4 regions of the Rhizobium sp. WSM4643 genome follow, and region 3 is predicted to be linked to each of the others. Evidence: predicted binding sites of a transcription regulator. Region 3 holds the regulator's gene; each other region holds the start of a gene.
The links. The regulator PhoB, encoded in region 3, activates phosphate uptake and scavenging genes when phosphate is short. The targets are predictions, from matches to a motif close to TGTCATNNANCTGTCAT.
Positions count from the first base shown of each region.

Region 1: the regulator PhoB is predicted to act here: its motif matches at 1,469-1,485, upstream of N1937_RS22825 (DUF1045 domain-containing protein).
Region 2: the regulator PhoB is predicted to act here: its motif matches at 2,694-2,710, upstream of N1937_RS07325 (esterase-like activity of phytase family protein).
Region 4: the regulator PhoB is predicted to act here: its motif matches at 2,353-2,369, upstream of N1937_RS18350 (esterase-like activity of phytase family protein).

Region 1 is NZ_CP104040.1:4,651,209-4,656,523, reverse strand. It holds gene phnE (phosphonate ABC transporter, permease protein PhnE) at 1-85, shown strand, start outside; gene phnE (phosphonate ABC transporter, permease protein PhnE) at 93-1,436, shown strand; gene N1937_RS22825 (DUF1045 domain-containing protein) at 1,577-2,272, shown strand; gene N1937_RS22820 (alpha-D-ribose 1-methylphosphonate 5-triphosphate diphosphatase) at 2,286-3,425, shown strand; gene phnN (phosphonate metabolism protein/1,5-bisphosphokinase (PRPP-forming) PhnN) at 3,422-4,018, shown strand; gene N1937_RS22810 (GrpB family protein) at 4,038-4,541, shown strand; partial or broken gene N1937_RS22805 (DNA translocase FtsK) at 4,577-5,315, opposite strand, start outside.
Region 2 is NZ_CP104040.1:1,437,380-1,442,694, reverse strand. It holds gene N1937_RS07330 (aldo/keto reductase) at 1-224, shown strand, start outside; gene N1937_RS07325 (esterase-like activity of phytase family protein) at 443-2,641, opposite strand; gene hupB (DNA-binding protein HupB) at 2,854-3,129, opposite strand; gene lon (endopeptidase La) at 3,336-5,315, opposite strand, start outside.
Region 3 is NZ_CP104040.1:174,826-180,140, forward strand. It holds gene pstA (phosphate ABC transporter permease PstA) at 1-1,230, shown strand, start outside; gene pstB (phosphate ABC transporter ATP-binding protein PstB) at 1,246-2,061, shown strand; gene phoU (phosphate signaling complex protein PhoU) at 2,106-2,819, shown strand; gene phoB (phosphate regulon transcriptional regulator PhoB) at 2,967-3,650, shown strand; gene N1937_RS00905 (GcrA family cell cycle regulator) at 4,215-4,748, opposite strand; gene N1937_RS00910 (aspartate aminotransferase family protein) at 5,169-5,315, shown strand, end outside.
Region 4 is NZ_CP104040.1:3,684,652-3,689,966, forward strand. It holds gene N1937_RS18330 (SRPBCC domain-containing protein) at 1-206, opposite strand, end outside; gene N1937_RS18335 (ArsR/SmtB family transcription factor) at 262-594, shown strand; gene N1937_RS18340 (helix-turn-helix transcriptional regulator) at 668-1,204, shown strand; gene N1937_RS18345 (NAD-dependent epimerase/dehydratase family protein) at 1,302-2,285, shown strand; gene N1937_RS18350 (esterase-like activity of phytase family protein) at 2,531-4,018, shown strand; RNA gene ssrS (6S RNA) at 4,099-4,257, opposite strand; gene N1937_RS18360 (cell division protein ZapA) at 4,327-4,704, opposite strand; gene N1937_RS18365 (DUF4164 domain-containing protein) at 4,720-4,995, opposite strand.

The DNA.
Region 1 (5,315 bases), 380 kb from region 3:
CGTGACGATCGTCGCCGTCGACCAGTTCTCCGCATGGCTGCGCCGCCGTCTTGTCGGTGAACACGCCTTCCTCCTGCAACATTGAGGCCGCCATGACGGTGATCGACGCAAACCGCATGCACGAGATAGAAACCCGCTACCCCGAATATTTCCACCGATCGCTCCGCCAGCGTTTCGGCGGGCTGATGATCCTCATCGCAACGCTGCTCTACAGCCTCTATGCCGTCTGGTTCTTCGACCTGCCCAAGCTCTTCGCCGAGGCCCATTGGGAGCGTGTCGGCATCTATCTCAGCCAATGGGTGAGCTACGACGTTCAGCCGGAATTCCGCATTGGGGACGACGGCTCGATCGACATCCGTTATCCGCGTTTCTCGCCGCTCGGCGACAATCCGCATCCGGACTGGCTGGTCAACAACCCCGACGGCAGCATCACCGTTTCGATCGGCGGCACCAGCCGCACCGTCACCGTCTCGAAGAGCGAGACGATCGTCACCGCGCATGGCGTCAGCGTCCCGGTCGACGTTTCGAGCGGTGCGCCGAAGGTGATCGGGCCGGTGCCCGGCTGGATAACGGTCTACGACGACAACGTGCTGGCGGATCTCGGCTTTGCCGGCAATGTCAGCATCTCCGTCGACCGGGTGAAGATCCGCAAACGTTTCATCGGCTGGGCAAATTTCATCTTCGACACGCAATCATCCTTCTTCGACAAGCCGGTCGGCGAGGTCGTCAGCCTCATCGTCTCCGGCCCCCGCATCAAGCCCGACCAATCCAATCTGTCGCTCGCCTTCGACGACATCTGGAACAACAGCGAATGGCAGCACGGTGACGTCTGGACTAAGCTTTTCCAGACGATCGTCATGGCTTTCCTCGGCACGCTGCTCGGCGCGCTTACCGCCTTTCCGCTGGCCTTCCTGGCAGCCCGCAACATTACGCCGAACCGCCTGCTGAACCAGGTCCTGAAGCGCTTCTTCGATTTCCTGCGCTCGGTCGACATGCTGATCTGGGCGCTGTTCCTGACACGCGCCTTCGGGCCCGGCCCGCTTGCCGGCAGCGGCGCGATCTTCCTCACCGAGACCGGCACGCTCGGCAAGCTCTATTCCGAAGGCCTCGAGAATATCGACAACAAGCCGCGGGAAGGCGTCAAATCAACAGGCGCGCAGACCGTGCTCGTTCATCGTTACGGCATTATGCCGCAGATCGTTCCCGTCTTCGTCAGCCAAACGCTCTACCAATGGGAATCGAACGTGCGCGGCGCGACCATCATCGGCGCCGTCGGCGCCGGCGGAATCGGCCTCAAGCTGTGGGAGGCCATGCGCACCAATGCCAATTGGGAAAACGTCGCCTACATGGTCATTCTGATCCTGATCGTCGTCTTCATTTTCGACACCGCCTCGAATGCGTTGCGCCACCGGCTGATGGGCACGAAAAGCCACTGATTCATTGATCAAAGGCGGTGGCGGCGTGACGCCATCATCATTCTGTCACGGAAATCTTTTAGCCGGGAGCCTGCTTGCGGTTCGCCGCCAAATCACTGCACAGTGCCCTCCCCGTTTGGACGACCCCCAGGATAAAAGCCTTGCGCTACGCTCTCTATTTCTCGCCGCCGAAGGATGATCCCCTGACCGGCGCGGCCTCGCTCTGGCTCGGTCGCAATGCTTTCACCGGCGAGACCTATCCGGCACCTGAACATGAGCAACTGGGTGCGGCAGAGCAATTCGAGCTGACCGCCGACCCGCGGCGCTACGGCTTTCACGCCACGATCAAGGCGCCGTTTTCGCTCGCCTCCTCGGTCACCGAGAAGGATCTCATGACTGTTGCCGAGGATTTTGCCCAGCGCACGCAAGCCTTCGAGATTCCTGAACTCGTGCTCGGCCAGCTCGGCCGTTTTTTTGCTCTCGTTCCCGGTTCTGTTCATCAACCTCTTCAGGATTTCGCCGCGAAGGTGGTAAGGTCGTTCGAACCGTTCCGCGCAGCGCTTTCCGAGGCCGATTTGGCTCGGCGCAACCCGGAGAAGCTCAGCGACAGCCAGCGTGCCCATCTGCAGCGCTGGGGTTATCCTTACGTCATGGAGGATTTCGGCTTTCACATGACGCTGAGCGGCCAGGTGCCCGAGACACGAGCTCAGGTGATGAAAGCGATCCTGACCGAGCGTTTTGCCGGTTTCACCGGCCGGCCGCTTTCGATTTCCGGCCTTGCCGTCTTCATCGAAGAGACGCGCGGTGCCCCGTTCAAAATTCATTCCTGGCTGCCGCTTGCCGGCGCCAAAAGCTGAAAGACCTGACGCCATGAGCAAAGAGACCGTGTTTTCCAACGCCCGGATCGTTCTCGAGGACGACATCCTCTCGGGCTCGATCCTCATCCGGGACGGGAAGATCGCCGACATCTCCGGGAGTAACTCGGTAGCCGGCGAAGATTTCGAAGGCGACTACGTCATTCCCGGCCTCGTCGAGCTGCACACCGATCATCTCGAAGGCCATTATCAGCCGCGCCCCGGTATTCGCTGGAACAAGACCGCCGCCATCCAGGCGCATGACGCCCAGATCGTCACCTCAGGCATTACCACGGTGTTCGACTGCCTGCGCATGGGTGCGGACGAGGACGGCGGCTTCGAACATGGCGAGATGCGCGAGATGGCCGATGCCATCCAGTCGGCGGAGACGGAAGGCAGGCTGCGCGCCGAGCACCTCATCCATTTGCGCTGCGAGGTCTCGGCCGACAATGTGCTCGAGCATTTCGCCGATTTCGAAAACGACCGCCACGTGCGGCTCGTCTCGCTGATGGATCATGCGCCCGGCCAGCGTCAGTTTCAGACGATGGATCAATATATTTTCTACTACCAAAAGAAGCGGGGCCTGAGCGACGAGGCCTTCGCCCATTTCGTCGCCAAGCGCCAGGCAGAATCGGCGCGCAATTCGACGCCGCACCGCAACGCTATCGCCAAGGTCTGCGCCGAGCGCGGCATTACCGTGGCAAGCCATGACGATGCGACGCTCTCGCATGTCGACGAGGCGATCGACAACGGCGTGCGCCTGGCCGAATTCCCGACCAGCTTCGATGCCGCCCGGGCGTCGCACAGACATGGCATGAGCGTGCTGATGGGAGCGCCGAACATCGTTCGCGGCAAATCTCATTCCGGCAACATCGCCGCCCGCGACCTTGCCGAGATGGGCGTGCTCGACGTGCTTTCCTCCGACTACGTGCCGCTCAGCCTGCTACATGCACCGTTCATCCTCGCCGATGAGGTGGAGAGCATCAGCCTGCCGAAGGCGATCGCCATGGTGACGTCGACGCCCGCCCGCACCGTCAGCCTCGATGATCGCGGACGGATCGCGACGGGGCTGCGCGCCGATCTTGTCCGCGTCCATCGTTCGCATGGTGTGCCGGTGACACGCTCGGTCTGGCGCCAAGGACGCCGTGTCGCATGATGTCACACGAACCCCACGCAGGAGCCGGAGCCGAGCGCGGCATCATGGTCGTCGTCGTCGGCCCGAGCGGTGCCGGCAAGGACACGCTGATGAACCTCGCGGCCCGGCGTTTCAAGGGCCGCGACGATGTGCATTTCGTCCGCCGCGTCATCACCCGTCACCGTGACGCCGGCGGCGAAGATCATCTTTCCGTCTCCCTCCAAGGGTTTGCCGCCATGGAACAGTCAGGCTCCTTCGCCGTCTGGTGGGAAGCGCACGGGCTGAAATACGGCATTCCGGCCGAGGTTTCGGTAGCCCTGTCGAAAGGCCACGTCGTCGTCGCCAACGGCTCGCGCTCGGCGCTTCATCGCTTCCAGGCCGCCTTCCCGCGTCTGAAAGTCATCAACGTCACCGCCCGCCCCGAAGTGCTCGCTGGCCGGCTGGAGGCGCGCGGCCGCGAGACGCATGAGGATATCATGGCTCGGCTTGCCCGCGGACCGCTGACGGTGCGCGGCGAATACGACGTGACGGAGCTCGACAATAGCGGCTCGCTCGAAGAGGCCGAGCAGAAGATAATCGAGATCCTCGACGGGTTGCTGACCAAGACGCACTGAACGGATCGAGAGGAAGGGCATGCGTGCCATCAAGGTGGTCGACTACGGTCCTTCCTGGCCGCGGCTCTTTGCCGAGATCAGCACCGAGGTCTCCGCCTTGCTCGGCGACCGCCTGCTTTCCATCGACCATATCGGCAGCACATCGGTGCCTGGCCTGGCGGCCAAGGCGAAGATCGACCTTGCTGCGGTGATGATATCCGACGCGTTCCTGCCGGCGGCGATCGAGGTGGTGCGCGCTGCCGATTTCGTCTTCCACGGCGATACAGGAGAGCAACGATGGGCCTTCACCCGCGATCATCAAGCTTATGGCTTCAAGCTCTATCTTTGCGGACCCGATAATCGCGCGCATCGGGAGCGCATTCTGTTTCGCGATTATCTCCGGGATCACCCCGAGAGAGCCAAGGCCTATGCCGAGCTGAAACGCCGGCTGGCTGCGGAGGCAGTCGGCGATTGGGATTTTTACACCGGCGGAAAGACCGAGTTTGTCAGCGAGACGGTTCGGCTGGCTGCCTTGAAGACGTAAAACAGGAATCCGTCAGACACCCTGGCCGCCGGCGATTACTCGCCGTCGCCCCGTCCCGATACGATCTCGCGCTTGCCGACGTGATTGGCCGGGCCGACCAGACCTTCCTTTTCCATGCGTTCCACCAATGAGGCGGCGCGGTTGTAGCCGATGCCGAGGCGGCGCTGGATATAGGAGGTCGAGCATTTCTTGTCGCGCATGACGACCTTGACCGCCTGCTCGTAGAGTTCGTTGCCATCCTCCGAGGCCATGGCGCTCTTGTCGAAGACGGCGCCAGCTTCTTCCTCCTCCGTCTCGTCCTCCTCGTCGGCGGTGACGGTATCGAGATATTCGGGGCGACCCTGGGTTTTCAGATGAGCAACGACCTTTTCGACTTCGACATCCGAGACGAAGGGGCCGTGAACGCGGGAAATCCGCCCGCCGCCCTGCATGTGCAGCATGTCTCCCTGACCGAGCAGCTGTTCGGCGCCCTGTTCGCCGAGAATGGTGCGGCTGTCGATCTTCGAGGTCACCTGAAAGGAAATGCGGGTCGGGAAGTTCGCCTTGATCGTGCCGGTGATGACGTCGACCGACGGACGCTGTGTCGCCATGATCAGATGGATGCCGGCAGCGCGCGCCATCTGGGCGAGGCGTTGGATCGCGCCTTCGATGTCCTTGCCGGCGACCATCATCAAGTCGGCCATCTCATCGACGATGACGACGATATAGGGCATCGGCGTCAGGTCCAGCGCCTGGCTTTCCTCGATCGGAGTGCCGGTGCCCTTGTCGAAGCCG
Region 2 (5,315 bases), 1.3 Mb from region 3:
TGCGCAAGCTGGTACCCGCGGGCGCGACCATGGCCGCCTTCGCGCTCCGCTGGATCCTGATGAGTGATGCGGTCACCGTCGTCATCCCCGGTGCCCGCAATGGCGAGCAAGCCAGGGCCAACGCGGCGGCCGCTGACCTTGCGCCGCTGTCGGCCGATGTCATGGCAGCAACGCGCGAGATCTACGAGCGGCTGATCGCGCCGCATGTGCATCAGCGCTGGTAGGGATGGAACGCTGGTTCTTTGCTGGGGAGGCCAGATGGCCCCTCATCCGGCTGCCGCCACTGACCGGGGTCGAGCCACAGGTCTCGACCCGTCCTTCGGACCCCCGCTCGCGGGGCGAAGGGACTGAGCCGCGACCTCTCCGTCCCACGCCGAGCTTTCGCATGGCACGTCCCCTCTCCCCGTTTTTACGGGGAGAGGGCTAGGGTGAGGGGCGGCTTTCAGTTTGTCGCGGTCAGATCGACCGGGAAGAACAGGGTCTCGCCGGAGGAGTCGCTGACGCCGTCATTGTCGGTGACCGCGTAGGGCTTGCCCGACGCGTCGAAAGTGAAGCCTTCAAGCTTGTCCAGCACATAGCCGTTGGTGGCAGACTTCAGCTCGCCGAGGAAGTCGTGCGCTTCGGTCTTCTTGACGACCGGCAACTCACCGCCGAGCTTGGCGGGCTTCAGGTCCGATATCGCGATCTTGTAGAGCTTCTTCAGCCTGGCGGCATCGCCGACGAGGTTGTCGCGCTCGATGATGTAGACGCTGTCGCCTTGAGCCGAGATTTCCGACAGGCCGACCCAGCCGCTTTCCGTCTCGTCGAGCGGATAGCGAACGGCACCCCATTCCTTCTTCTTCGGATTGTAGGAGATGAGCTTGACGAAGCCCTTCTCATCGTCGCTCCACTCGCGCTGGACCGCCATCCAGAGCGTGGTGTCGTCGCCGGTGCCGATAATGGTCACGCCTTCGAAGCCGTAGCGGATTTCGTTGGCGACGAGCTCCTTCGGCAGGGCGATCTCGGCCTTGATGTCACCCTTGGCATTGACGTTATAGAGCGCGTGCGGAACGAGACGCTCGCTGTAGCCTTCCGAGGCGAGCCAGAAGGAGCCATCGGCGGCAGCCGCGATGCCTTCGATGTCGAGCTTCTGGGCTGGGGCACCGTCACGCTTGACGACGAGGGCGTCGGTGATGACGGCCGGCTTCTCGCTGGCGTCGATCGTGTAGATCGTCGGCTGCGAGCCCAGAACGCTGTCGCTTACCGCGTAGAGCATGCCCGGCTTGCCCGGAACGGCGGCGAGACCCGAAAGGGCTGCGAAGCCGATCGGATTGCCGTCCTTTTCGGCAGAGACGATCTGCGGATAGGCCTTCTCGCCTTCCGAGCGCTCGTAGATCATCACATGCGAACGCGCGCCGCCGTCCTTGCCGAGGTCGAGTTCGTTGGCGGTCGCAAGAAGATTACGCGCGGGAATGGCGATCGCACCTTCCGGCGAAATGCCGGACGGCAGGAGCTGGACGAGTTCGGGATCAGCGCCGGTATCTTTGTAGACGCCGACGACCGAGGCACGCTCGGCGAGCAGAAAGAAATACTGCTCATCGCCGAACTTGGCGGCTTCAAGGCCTTCGGGCTCGACGCCCTTCGATCCCGAACGGCTTTCCGGATAGTGGCCGATATGGGCAACGGCGCGTTCGAAAGATGCGCCTGATTCGTAGAGAAGCTTGCCCGTCTTGTCGAAGATGGTGAAACCGCGCGAGCCGCCCTGGTAGTCGCCTTCATTGGCGACGACGAGGCGGTTGTCGTCCAGCCACTTCACGGCGTCGGGCTCGCGCAGCACGCCCTTGGCTTCGCCCGAGAATTTCAGGGCGCCGTCACGCTTGGTGTCGATACCGGAGAGATCGACGCTGCCGGCGGAAAAATGCGTCTTCACGTCAGCCGTGTTGGCGTCGATGATGACGATCTCATTGTTCTCCTGCAGCGTCAGGGCAATTTCGTTCAGGCCGTTGAAGGCGACGAATTCCGGCTCCGGATCTTCAGGGGCGACGCCAGTAAGCCCGGTCAGCGCCACGTGCTTGATGGTGCCGCAGTCGACGGTGCCGTTCTTGACCTGGAAGACGACGAGGTCGCCGGCCGGCATTTGCGGGATCTTGCCGTCATTGACGTCTTCGTCGCGCTCGTTTTCGATTGCGATGGCGCCGAGCGTCTTGTCCTTGTTGAGGGCGATCGAATCCGGCTGGCCGCCGAGATCGCAGGTGCTCTCGATCTTCTTGGTCGCCACGTCGACGATCGCGAGACGGCCCGAGGGCTTCGCCTTGCTTTCGGAGGTGTTGACAGCAACGAGCGCCTTGCCGGCGCTGGAGGTGACCGATGTCGGCTCGCCGTCCATCATCACCGCGCCGCCGGCCTTCGGTGCCTTGGCGTCGGTAATGTCGATGAAGCCGATCGCGCCGAGCGGGCTGTCGCTATAGATCAGCGTGTTGCCGTCGCCGGTCGCGGTGATGATTTCTGCGGAGCTCGCCGACAGCTTGTCCTTGTCGGCCGGCAGGTTCGCCGCAACCGGAAAGGAGGCGATGCGGTTGAAAACCGGTTCGGCCGCGGCCGGAAAAGCAACGGATGCGAGAAGCACGGCAGCAAGCGCTGCCTTGCGCGATGAAATTGTCATGAAATCCCCCATGTATCGAACATTCGAAACATAGGTCTTCTGGGGGAGCGGCATGACACAGGCATGACAGATGCGGCATTTTGCACCTGATCACGTCAGGCGATTGTCCGCTCGCTTCGCACCGACCGCCAAGCAAAAGGGGTCCGGCAAAGCCGAACCCCTCTCAAATCCTGCACAGCCGGTCTCGTTTCCGACTGGTGGATAATCTCAGATCAGCCGTTGACGGCGTCCTTCAGGCCCTTGCCGGGCGTGAATTTCGGCACGTTGCGAGCCGGAATGTCGACTTCAGCGCCCGTTGACGGATTACGGCCCTTCGTTGCGGCACGATGAGAAACGGTGAAGCTGCCGAAACCCGCGAGGCGGATGTCGCCCTTGTTCTTGAGCTCAGCCTGGACAACGTCGAAAACCGCGTCAACAGCGGAAGCCGCGTCAGACTTCGTCAGTCCTGCCTTTTCGGCTACTGCGGACACGAGTTCATTCTTGTTCATGTTTCCACCCCTTTCTAAATGGTATGAAACGACTCAAAAGTAAGCTAGGCGCAGAATAGGTTTCATCAGGCCCGCCGAAAACCCAAAAGCCCTGCAAATCAAGGAAAAGCAAGCGTCTACATGACGTTTTCACAAAAAAGGCTGGCGTTTCCGCCAGCCTTTTTCCGTGTTTTGTCCCAATGGGGCATAAATGTGGCAAAGGCCACTCAATGCGCTATGGTTGCGCCTGTCTCATCGAGGCCTTCGACCGTTGCGATGACCGGCGTTTCCACCGTACCATCCCATTCGATCGGCTCCGGCCGCCGGATCAGCGCATGCTTGATCACCTCGCCCATGCGGGATACCGGGATGATCTCCATGTTGTTCTTCACGTTATCAGGAATCTCCGCCAGGTCCTTGGCGTTTTCCTCCGGAATCAGCACCTTCTTGATGCCGCCGCGAAGCGCTGCGAGCAGCTTTTCCTTGAGACCACCGATCGGCAGCACACGGCCACGAAGGGTGATTTCACCAGTCATGGCCACATGCCTGTCCACCGGAATGCCGGTCATGATCGAGACGATCGCGGTTGCCATGGCGACGCCGGCCGAGGGGCCATCCTTCGGCGTCGCGCCTTCCGGCACGTGCACGTGGATGTCGCTCTTGTCGAAGCGCGGCGGCTCGATGCCGAAATCGACAGCGCGCGAGCGGACATAGGAGGCCGCTGCTGAGATCGATTCCTTCATGACTTCCTTCAGATTGCCGGTGACCGTCATGCGGCCCTTGCCCGGCATCATCACGCCTTCGATGGTCAGCAGTTCGCCACCGACTTCCGTCCAGGCAAGACCGGTCACGACGCCGACCTGATCCTCGCCCTCGGCTTCGCCATGGCGGAAGCGCGGGACGCCCAGATAGTCGGAGATGTTGGCAGCCGTCACATGAACGGACTTCGTCTTGCCCTTGATGATCTCGGTGACCGCCTTGCGGGCGAGTTTCATCAGTTCGCGTTCGAAGTTGCGGACGCCGGCTTCGCGGGTGTACTGCTGGCTGATCGCCATCAGGGCGTCGTCGCTGACCGAGAATTCTTCCGGCTGCAACGCATGTTCCTTGATGGCCTTCGGCAGCAGATGCCGCTTGGCGATTTCGCGCTTTTCATCCTCGGTGTAGCCGGCGATACGGATGATCTCCATGCGGTCCATCAGGGGCGCTGGAATATTCAGCGTATTCGCCGTCGTGATGAACATCACATCCGACAGGTCGTATTCGACTTCCAGATAGTGGTCCATGAAGGTCATGTTCTGTGCCGGATCGAGCACTTCGAGCAGGGCCGAGGACGGATCGCCGCGATAGTCCTGGCCGAGCTTGTCGATCTCGTCGAGCAGGAAGAGCGGGTTGGACTTCTTCGCCTTCTTCATCGACTGGATGACCTTGCCAGGCATCGAGCCGATATAGGTGCGGCGGTGACCGCGGATTTCGGCTTCGTCACGAACGCCGCCAAGTGCCATGCGGACATACTCACGGCCGGTCGCCTTGGCAATCGACTGGGCAAGCGAAGTCTTGCCGACACCCGGAGGACCGACGAGGCAGAGGATCGGGCCTTTGATCTTGGTGGCACGGGCCTGCACGGCCAGATATTCGACGATGCGCTCCTTGACCTTATCGAGACCGAAGTGATCGGCTTCGAGGATCTTCTCGGCATTGTTGAGATCGGCCTTGATCTTCGACTTCTTGCCCCAGGGAATGCCGAGCAGCCAGTCCAGATAATTGCGCACGACGGTGGCTTCCGCCGACATCGGGCTCATCTGGCGCAGCTTCTTCAGCTCCGCATCGGCCTTTTCACGGGCTTCCTTGGACAGCTTGGTCTTGGAGATGCGCTCTTCCAGTTCGCTCATCTCGTCGCGGCCTTCCTCGCCGTCGCCGAGTTCCTTCTGGATCGCCTTCATCTGTTCATTGAGGTAGTATTCGCGCTGGGTCTTCTCCATCTGGCGCTTGACGCGCGAGCGGATCCGCTTTTCGACCTGCAGGACCGAGATCTCGCCTTCCATGAAGCCGAGGGCTTTTTCGAGGCGCTGCTTGACGCTGGTGGTCTCCAGCATCTCCTGCTTCTCGGTGATCTTGATCGACAGATGCGAAGCGACCGTATCGGCGAGCTTGGAATAGTCGTCGATCTGGCTGGCGGCGCCGACCACTTCAGGTGAAATCTTCTTGTT
Region 3 (5,315 bases):
CGCCGGTTCCAGGCCTATGGCATCGCCGCCATCACCTTCGGTCTCGTCTTCCTCTTCATCCTGCTGTGGACGGTGATCGGCAAAGGCTATACCGCCTTCCAGCAGACGGCGATCACCCTGCCGATCGAGTTTTCCGAGAAGACGATCGACCCGAACAACAAGCGTGCGACCGACCCTTCGGTGCTGATCGCCGCCAACTATCCGGTTCTCCTGCGTGACGCGATCGTCAAGCAGCTGAACATCAATGCCTCGAGCCGTCCCGACGTGCGCGATGCATCCGCCATGCTGTCGAAGAGCGCTCCGATTCAACTGCGCGATATGGTGATCGCCGATCCGTCGATCATCGGCAAGACGGTCGACGTCACCCTGCTCGCCGACGCCAATGTCGACAGCGCCAGCAAGGGCCAGATCGATCTCTCGGTCGATGAGAAGAACCGCAAGGTCAACGACAAGCAGGTTGCATGGATGAACGAGCTGAAGGCGAGCGGCGCTCTCCACAAGCAGTTCAACACCGGCCTTTTCGTCAACGGCAATTCCAGCCGTCCGGAGGCCGCAGGCCTGGGCGTCGCCCTGATCGGCTCACTCTACCTGATGCTGATCGTCCTCGTGCTCGCACTGCCGATCGGCGTCGCCGCCTCGATCTATCTCGAGGAGTTCGCGCCGAAGAACAAGCTGACGGACCTGATCGAGGTCAACATCAACAACCTCGCCGCGGTTCCTTCCATCGTCTACGGCCTGCTCGGTCTTTCCGTCTTCATCAACTTCATCGGCCTGCCGCGCTCGGCTTCGTTGGTCGGTGGCCTGGTGCTGACGCTGATGACCCTGCCGACGATCATCATCGCCACGCGTGCGGCTCTGCGCGCCGTGCCGCCGTCGATCCGCGCCGCAGCGCTCGGCCTCGGCGCGTCGAAGATGCAGATGGTGTTCCACCATGTTCTGCCGCTCGCCATGCCCGGCATCCTCACCGGCACGATCATCGGCCTGGCGCATGCGCTCGGCGAAACCGCGCCGCTGCTCCTGATCGGCATGGTCGCCTTCGTCGCCAACGCACCGACGACACCGCTCGATCCCTCGACGGCTCTGCCCGTACAGGTCTATATGTGGGCCAACGAGGCCGAACGTGCCTTCGTTGAGCGTACTTCGGGTGCCATCATCGTCCTGCTCCTGTTCCTGATCGTCATGAACATGGGCGCCATCCTCTTGCGTCGTCGCTTCGAGCGCCGCTGGTAAACGGAGTTAAACATCATGAACATGTTGACGGAAGCTGCAGTTGAAAAGGCGCTGGATCGCAAGATGAGCAACGTCCCGTATAAGATGATCGGAAAGGAAGTCTCGGTTTACTATGGCGAGAAGCGCGCGCTTTTCGATGTGAACCTGAACGTCCGCGAAAACACCGTAACCGCCCTGATCGGCCCGTCCGGCTGCGGCAAGTCGACCTTCCTGCGGTGCCTCAACCGCATGAACGACACGATCGACGGCTGCCGCGTCACCGGCAAGATCACGCTTGATACCGACGATATCTATGATCCCGATATCGACGTCGTCGAACTTCGCGCCCGCGTCGGCATGGTCTTCCAGAAGCCGAACCCGTTCCCGAAGACGATCTACGAAAACGTCTCCTACGGCCCGCGCATCCATGGCCTTGCCAAGTCGAAGGCCGACCTCGACCAGATCGTCGAGACCAGCCTGCAGCGCGCCGGTCTCTGGAACGAAGTCAAGGACCGCGTGCATGAATCCGGCACCGGCCTGTCCGGCGGTCAGCAGCAGCGCCTCTGCATTGCCCGTGCCGTCGCCGTCAGCCCTGAGGTCATCCTCATGGACGAGCCCTGCTCGGCGCTCGACCCGATCGCCACCGCCAAGGTCGAGGAACTGATCCACGAGCTGCGCGAGAATTACACGATCGTCATCGTCACCCACTCCATGCAGCAGGCCGCGCGTGTCTCGCAGCGCACCGCCATGTTCCACCTTGGCAATCTTGTCGAGGAAAACGACACCGACAAGATGTTCACCAATCCCGACGACCCGCGCACCCAGGACTACATCATGGGTCGTTTCGGCTGATTTTGGCGACACCAAGCCTTCCCGTTATTCGAGGATAAAGCCCCATGGCATCGACACATATTTATTCTGCCTATGATGATGATCTGAAGTTCCTGTCCAGGCGGATTTCCGAAATGGGCGGTCTGGCCGAGCAGATGGTCGCCGAATCCGTCCGGGCGCTCGTCAATGGCGATACCGCGCTGGCGCAGAAGGTCATCTCCGACGACGTGATCCTCGATCACGCCGAACGCGAAATCGGCGACAAGGCGATCGTCACCATTGCCCGCCGTCAGCCGATGGCTGCGGACCTGCGCGAAATCATGGGTTCGATCCGCATCGCCGCCGATCTCGAACGCGTCGGCGACCTCGGCAAGAACACTGCCAAGCGCGTCATCGCCGTCCAAAGCACCGGCGTTCCCCGCAAGCTCGCCCGCGGCCTTGAGCATCTGTCCGAGCTGGCGCTCGTCCAGCTCAAGGAAGTGCTCGACGTCTACACCAATCGTTCCGCCGACAAGGCGAATGCGATCCGCGAACGCGACAACGAGATCGACGCGATGTACACCTCGCTGTTCCGCGAGCTCCTGACCTACATGATGGAAGATCCGCGCAACATCACCAGCTGCACGCATCTTCTCTTCTGCGCCAAGAACATCGAGCGCATCGGCGACCACGCCACCAACATCGCCGAAACGATCTTTTACATGACGACAGGCGCGCAGCCGGAAGGCGACCGTCCGAAGGACGACAGCGCCAACACCGTCGGCGCGGTCACGGAATAACCGCCCGGGCCAGTCGCCCGGACCAGTCAATTGCGTGCGCGCCCGTCCGGGCGCGCAAAGAGGTCGCAGCCAATTTCTGAATTTGCGCAGGATGCATTGCTTAAATCACCCCCGGTTTAAGGATCGTGCGCGAGGAGACCGATACGCATGATCCCGAGAGTTGCAGTTGTTGAAGACGAGGAAGCCCTCAGCGTGCTCCTTCGCTACAATCTCGAAGCGGAAGGCTTCGAGGTCGATACCATCCTTCGTGGCGACGAAGCCGAAATGCGGCTTCAGGAGCGCACGCCAGATCTTCTTATCCTCGATTGGATGCTGCCCGGGGTCTCCGGCATCGAGCTCTGCCGGCGGCTGCGCATGCGGCCGGAAACCGAGCGCCTGCCGATTATCATGCTGACGGCGCGCGGCGAAGAGAGCGAGCGTGTCCGCGGATTGTCGACGGGCGCCGACGACTATGTCGTCAAGCCCTTCTCGACCCCCGAACTCGTTGCCCGCGTCAAGGCGATGCTGCGCCGCGCCCGTCCCGAGGTGCTGTCGACAGTGCTGAAATGCGGTGACATCGAGCTCGACCGCGAGACCCATCGCGTCCATCGCAAGACCCGTGAAGTCCGCCTCGGCCCCACCGAATTCCGCCTGCTGGAATTCCTGATGTCGTCGCCGGGCCGGGTCTTCTCCCGCTCGCAGCTGTTGGATGGCGTCTGGGGCCACGATATCTATGTCGACGAGCGCACCGTCGACGTCCATGTCGGCCGCCTGCGCAAGGCGCTGAATTTCTCCAACATGCAAGACGTCATCCGCACCGTCCGCGGCGCCGGCTATTCGATGGAAGCCTGAGGGCTTTCGTTCTGGTTGCTGACAAGGTCGCTCGTGCTAATGTCCTAGCCTACCGGGGTCGAGCCACTCGTCTCGACCTGTCCTCCGGACCACCCCGTAAACGGGGCGAAGGGACGTGCCCTGCGAAAGGGTTGGTGGGGACGGAGAAGGTTGCGGCATAATCTCTTCTCCCCTCGGGGAGAAGGTGCCGGCAGGCGGATGAGGGGGCCACACGGCACACTCTTTCCGTAATGACCTACCCCATATGCCGACGGCAGCGGCCCGAACGCGGTCGAAGCCCGCATGGGTTTTGAAGAAAGACCGGCTCCCCCGGCCCCCTCATCCGCCCTACGGGCACCTTCTCCCCGAGGGGAGAAGAGGGAATCGAGATGTTGCGGCATGTCCCTTCGCCCCGTTGAGAACAGAAGGAAGGGTCGAGACCCATGACTCGACCCTGGTTGGTGGCGGCAGCCGATGAGGACAAATCGGCGTGCTCAACGAGCTGAACGCCCGACAGCTTCCATCCGTGCATAAGAAAACGGGCCACTCGGCCCGTTTTCTGCATTCTAACGATGGTCAGCCCGCTCAGCTGGCCCGCGCTGCCGCCCGGCGGCGTTCGTTGACCGGCTGGTAGGCAAGCTTCTGGTGATAGCCGCAATAAGGCGAATTGTCGGGGGATTCGCAGCCGCAGAAATGGAAGTCGTCCTTCAGCGGATCGCCGACCGGCCACTTGCAGGTGCGTTCGGTCAGCTCCGTCAGGCCGAGGCGTCGCGAAATCGGCACCACCACATTGCCTCTCGGCACGTATTCCATTTCCTCGATCGTTTCGATCTCGATCTCTTCCTTCAGCATGGTCGCGCCCTGCTGGCGGGTAACGGTGCGGGTGGTGACCCGTGAGGCGTAGTTCGGCGCGCGCGGCGCCGAGGTATTGCGCTTCGGCGTTCGCGCCGCGGTGTTGGTGCCGCCGGCCTTGGCACGGCCGGGAAGGCACAGCCGGTGCACTTTGCCGATGACCGCGTTTCTGCTGACCCCGCCAAGCTGCGCAGCGATCTGGCTGGCGCTCAGTCCTTCGGCCCAAAGTTTCTTGAGTTTCTCGACCCGCTCGTCTGTCCAGTTCATGCCCTGTCTCCACCTTCTGCGTTGGTGATGGCAGAATCCCTCACCGTTGTCCCGGGAGCTCCGAAACAAGAAACGCTTGATCAATTTTGGTGACTAGTTCCGCCGCATGCAGTCTAGTAATTGATCTTTAACCTAGTGTGAGCCTGACTCCGTGACAAGAGTCGCATGAATCCGGATGAATCGAATTCGTAGTTTTCCCCAACTTGCTGCCCCTGCGTGTCATTTCTGCAATAATGCCTGTTGATGACTGGAAATGCCGCTGTACACTCTTGCTGCATACGCTAAGGGCGCCGTTTTGTTGACATTGCAGCGCGAAAAGGAAATAGTGCCACTCGCCGCCGCAAGGCGGCATTTTTGATTTTTCGGGCCTGGTTTCCTTAGCCGGAGTCATTGCCCGGCAACTTTGATGGAGATCGCGCCATGGCTGAAGCCGCGCCGCTTTATGACACCTATTCTCGTGCCCCGCTGCGGTTCGAGCGAGGTGAGGGCGTATGGCTGATCACCGAAAGCGGCGAGCGATATCTCGATTTCGGCGCCGGCGTCGCCGTCACCTCCGTCGGCCACAGC
Region 4 (5,315 bases), 1.3 Mb from region 3:
AGCACGATGCGGCTTTCCGGCACGAGTTCGACGACCTCGACTGGCGCATCCTTCCACCAGGTCACCGTCGTGCCCTTCACGAGCGGCGCGCTCGCCCCACCGATCGTGGTGAAATAGCTGCTGAGCTTCTTCGGATTGACGACGGCATCGAACACCTCTGCAACGGGACGGCCGATGCGGCCGGAAACGCGGATTCCGAGAGACATGATACTTCTCCTCTTCTCCATTGTGCCTGGCATCATTATGTTATAAAAATATAACATGTCAAGCGAATCAGCCGACGACCCGGTTTTCAAGGCGCTGGCGCATCATCGCCGCCGCGACATCCTCGATCTGCTCAAGGATGGCCCCAGAACCACAGGAAACCTTTGCGAGATGTTTCCGGAGATGGACCGCTGCACGGTGATGCAGCATCTGAAGGTGCTGGAGGAGGCCGATTTGGTCGTCGCCAGGAAGGAAGGTCGCGAGCGCTGGAACCACCTGAACAGCCTGCCGATCAAGCACATCTATGACCGCTGGATCAGCGTCTATGCCGGCCATGCGCTCTCCATCCTCGACCGGCTGAAAGGCGACTTGGAAGGTCAGCCCGAATAATGACGCGGCTGTAAACCGGCCTTGCCGCCCGGTCTGCCGAAGCCTTATGCTACCAAAAACGGGGATCAGACGGATGACGATATCAGGAGCCGGCATACGCCGCATGCGGCTGCTGCGCAGCATGAAGCAAGGCCATCTCGCCGAACTCCTTGGCGTCAACCAGGCGACCGTCTCGCGCTGGGAGCGCGATCAACTCGCCCTGCCCGTCGAACAGGCCATCAAGCTGGAGCGGATTTTCGCCGCGCCGCCACATGAAGCAGTCGATACGGCGCTGAAGCGGCTGGTCGAGGATTCCGTCCGGCCGGTGCATCTGATCTGCGACCGCACCCACCGGCTGCTCGCCGCCTCTCGCCCGCGGCAAGCGGAGTGGCGGGCGCCGCTCGGCGCCTTTCTCGGCCGTTCTCTGTTCTCCTACGCCTCCGCCGAGATCGCCGCCGCCGAGCAGTCGCTGGAGGAGTGCGGCTGGCATGAGGGCAGGCTCTCGTCGCTGACCCTCGATACCGGCGCCAACGGCAATGCGCTGCTGCCGATCGCCGCCGGCCGCGTGACCTGGGAACGGATCATGCTTTCCGATGGCAGCGCCGGCCGCCTTGTCACGACCATCGGCTAAGCCTCAAGCTTTCCTGCATCCCCATGCATAATTTATGCGTTGTCCGGAAACCTTAGCCTTTATAGCGTCCGCCGCCGAAGGGTCAGGAGACGATGTGATGACGATACTGATAACGGGAAGTGCCGGCCATCTGGGCGAGGCGCTGATGCGAACCTTGAGGGCGGAAAGCCGCTGGGTGCGCGGCATCGATATCAAGCCCTCGGCTTTCACCGACATGGTCGGCTCGATCAATGATCGCGCCTTCATCAGGCAGGCGATGTCGAGCATCAGCCACGTCATCCATGCCGCGACGTTGCACAAGCCGCATGTGGCAACCCACGACAATTACGATTTCCTCGACACCAATGTCGCCGGCACACTCAACCTGCTCGAAGAAGCGGTCGCCGCAGGCGTTGCAAGCTTCGTCTTCACCAGCACCACCAGCACCTTCGGCGCGGCATTGACGCCGGCTGCCGGCGAACCGGCAGCATGGGTGACCGAGGATGTACTCCCCGTCGCGAAAAACATCTACGGCGTGACAAAGCTCGCCGCCGAAGGTCTGTGCGAACTCTTCGCCCGCAAGTCCGGCCTGCCGATGGTCATTCTCAGGACGTCGCGTTTCTTTCCCGAAAACGACGACGATCCTGACATTCGCAACGGCTATTCGGCAGAGAATGCCCAGGCCAACGAGCTTCTTAACCGCCGCGTCGATATCAGCGACGTGGTCGGCGCCCATCTGCTGGCGCTCGAAAAGGCGCCGGCAATCGGCTTTGGCCGCTACATCGTCTCGGCTACGACGCCGTTTTCATTGGGCGATCTTGCTGCGATCCGACACGATGCGCCTCAGGTCGTCGAGCGACTGTTCCCGGATGCGGGCGCCCTCTACGGATCACGCGGCTGGAAGATGTTTCCGGCGCTCGACCGCGTCTATGTCAACGAACGCGCAAGACGGGAACTCGGCTGGCAGCCGCGATATGACTTCCGTTTCGTGCTCGATTGCCTGCGCGACAACAGGGAATGGCGAAGCCCCTTGGCACTCGACGTCGGCTCTAAAGGCTACCACGACGAGGTCTTTGCCGAAGGGCCTTATCCGGTCGGATAGAGCGCGAGCTGGAATGCGGCCATGCGAAAGCCCGACATTCTCTCGGCATGGCCTTTTCGCTGAAAAGCGTCATCCAGATATCATGATCCCGTCATAGACCGTCTGCCGGGGATATGGGCGACGAATTCCAGGGCGTGTTGTGCCATCGGGAAATCGAATCCAAGGCGGGGGTGTCATTTGAAGCGGTGTCCAGCCTGCGGGCGGGAAGCCGTTTCGAGAGCGCTTTTGACCGAGAGGGTATTTCCATGAAGAATGTCAGACCATACGCATCGCCGCTCTTCGCCGCGGTTCTAGCCGCATCCGCCGCCTTGCCAGTCGTCGCAATGGCCGAGAATTCCGCCACCGTCGGTGGCCTCATCTTCGTCAACAAGGGCCTCGTCGGCATTGGCCGCATTGCGGCCAACCAGCGTGACAAATTCGGCGAGACCTTTGGTTCCGGCTCGGGCATGGCGGTCGATCCCGCCGCCTGGAGCCGCGACGGCGCCGGCTACAAGGGCACGCTCTACCTGCTGCCCGATCGCGGTTACAACGCCGTCGGCACCGCCGATTACCGGCCGCGCCTGAACACCATCTCGATCGGCTTGAAGCCGACCGCTCCGGGTGCGACACCCGGGGCCGGCAAGGAACAGTCTGGCGTCGACGCAAAGCTCGTCGATTCCATGCTCTTCGTCGACGACAAGGGTGGCGACATGACTGGTCTCGACCCGGAATCCGGCGTCCGCCCCGCTGCCGGTGATTTTCCGCCGCTGCCGCAAGCGGTAAACGGCAAGATCGCGCTCGACAATGAAGCCATCATCCGCATGGCCGACGGCACCATGTTCGTAAGCGACGAATATGGTCCTTACATCTACCACTTTTCGGCCGACGGCCACCTGCTGTCGGCCACCCAGCCGCCGAAGGCGCTTTTGCCGATGCGCAAGGGGGCGCTGAGCTTTGCCTCCAACAATCCCGGCCCCGGCGCATCCGCTCCGGACCCGAAGGATCCGGAGACTGGCCGCCAGAACAACCAGGGTCTCGAAGGCATGGCGATGACGCCTGATGGCAAGTTCATCATATCAATGCTGCAGTCGGCGGCGCGCCAGGACGGCGGCGACTCCGGCTCGACCCGGCAGAATACCCGCGCCATGATCTATGACGCCGCCGATCCCGATCATCTGAAACTGGTGCACGAATATGTCGTGCCGCTGCCGGTCTTCAAGGATGCGAAGGACAAGACGACGATTGCCGCTGAGAGCGAAATCGTCGCCCTGTCCGACAAGACTTTCCTGATGCTCGCCCGCGACAGCGGCAACGGCCAGGGCCTGAAGGGCGACACCTCGCTCTACCGCAAGGTCGGTATCGTCGACATTTCGAATGCGACAGACATCGCCGCCAGCGATTTCGACGCCGGCAGGCCGATAGCGCCGAAGGGCGTCGTCGATCCCTCGCTGACGCCGGCGACGCTGACGCCCTTCATCGACCTCAACGACAAGGTCGACCTCGCCCGCTTCGGCCTGCACAACGGCGCACCGAACGACAAGAACAATCTGTCGGAAAAATGGGAAGCCATGGGTCTGGTGAGCGTTCTCGACCCGAATCTGCCGGACGACTACTTCCTGTTCGTCGCCAATGACAACGACTTCTTGACGCAGGATGGTTTCCAGGTGGGTGCAGCCTACAAGGCAGATGGCGGTGCCGACGTCGACACCATATTCCAGGTCTTCCAGGTCACCCTTCCAGGCCTGAAGAAGTAACGGATGCACTGAAGGGTGGACGCCCAAACCACGCGTTCGCCCGCCATATCCGGGATCCCTGCCGACGATAAAAGGGAAGGGTGCGATCCACGACCACCGGTGGATGTTTACGATCCTGGGTGCCTACAAACGTAGGTGGGCGCCGTGTGTCCAGGCCCACGGGCCTGGCCAGGGACAGCTCCCTTTGGATCGAGTATGGCCCCAGGGATTGTGGTTCCTGTCGAGAGGCGCAGACCGCATGGCGATATATAAGGTCGTTTGCGCTGACGCGCCAGTGGCGACAGAAGCCTGCCGCCATTTAATTGAGATCAATTGAGTTCGGGTGCGGACCGGCCGTTCAGCTTGTCGGTGATGCTGCGGATTCGGCTCGACACCTCGCTCAGCGCTGCCGCAAGATTTTCTTCGGTTCGGGCGGTCGCTGCAAGCACCGTATCGCGGTTGCCGCGCAGCGACTCGAGCTCGGATTCCAGCCCGGCGACGCGGCGCGTCAGCTCGGCAATCTCGTCCATGACCATGATGCCGGCCATGACAGTGATCCTGAGATCACCGATTTCCCCGAACTGACCCTTGAGATGGCCGACATAGCGGTCGAAGCGGGTGGCGAGATCGGTCAGGTGATCCTCCTGCCCTTCCTCGCAGGCCATGCGATAGGCCTTGCCGTCGATCGTTACCGTCACCTGCGCCATGCCAAACTCTTTCTATCAGCGATCCAGAACTGCGCGGATCGTTTCCATGGCCGTTACCAGCCGCCGCGATACCTCGCGGTTGACCTCTTCCAGCCGGTTGGCGCGGAATTCGGCCTGGTCGAGCTCCTGCGCCAGCCGCGAACGGTCGGCGTGTACACGCCGCACCTCGCCCTCGATCTCGCCCTGCTCTCGCTGCCGCTCGACGCGCATCTCGACGGCGTTTTCGAGGCTCGAAATCGCCTGTCTCAACTCGTTGAGCGCTGCTTCCATGGTTTTGCCTGTGGGCATCATGCCTTTCCGATTCCCGCGCAGGATCCGCGAATCGTCACTCCGCGCCGATCCTGCGATGTCAAAAGGATATGCAGTTCGCCGACGGCCCGTCAATAAATCCTGTCACCTGTCCGCCAGCCTATCCTGTGGATGAGCGTTTTACACATGTCCGTCACATCAGATTCGTCATTTGTACAATCGCCCGATCAAATGTCAAAAATCGCTGCTGCCCGCCCGGATTTGGCCTGCCATTTATTGACTTGCCCGTCCCAACTGCTATGTCTCTGCCGCTTTCACTCGATGGTCTTGGAGGCTCGAGGCCATCCCCCCGACACCCGGAA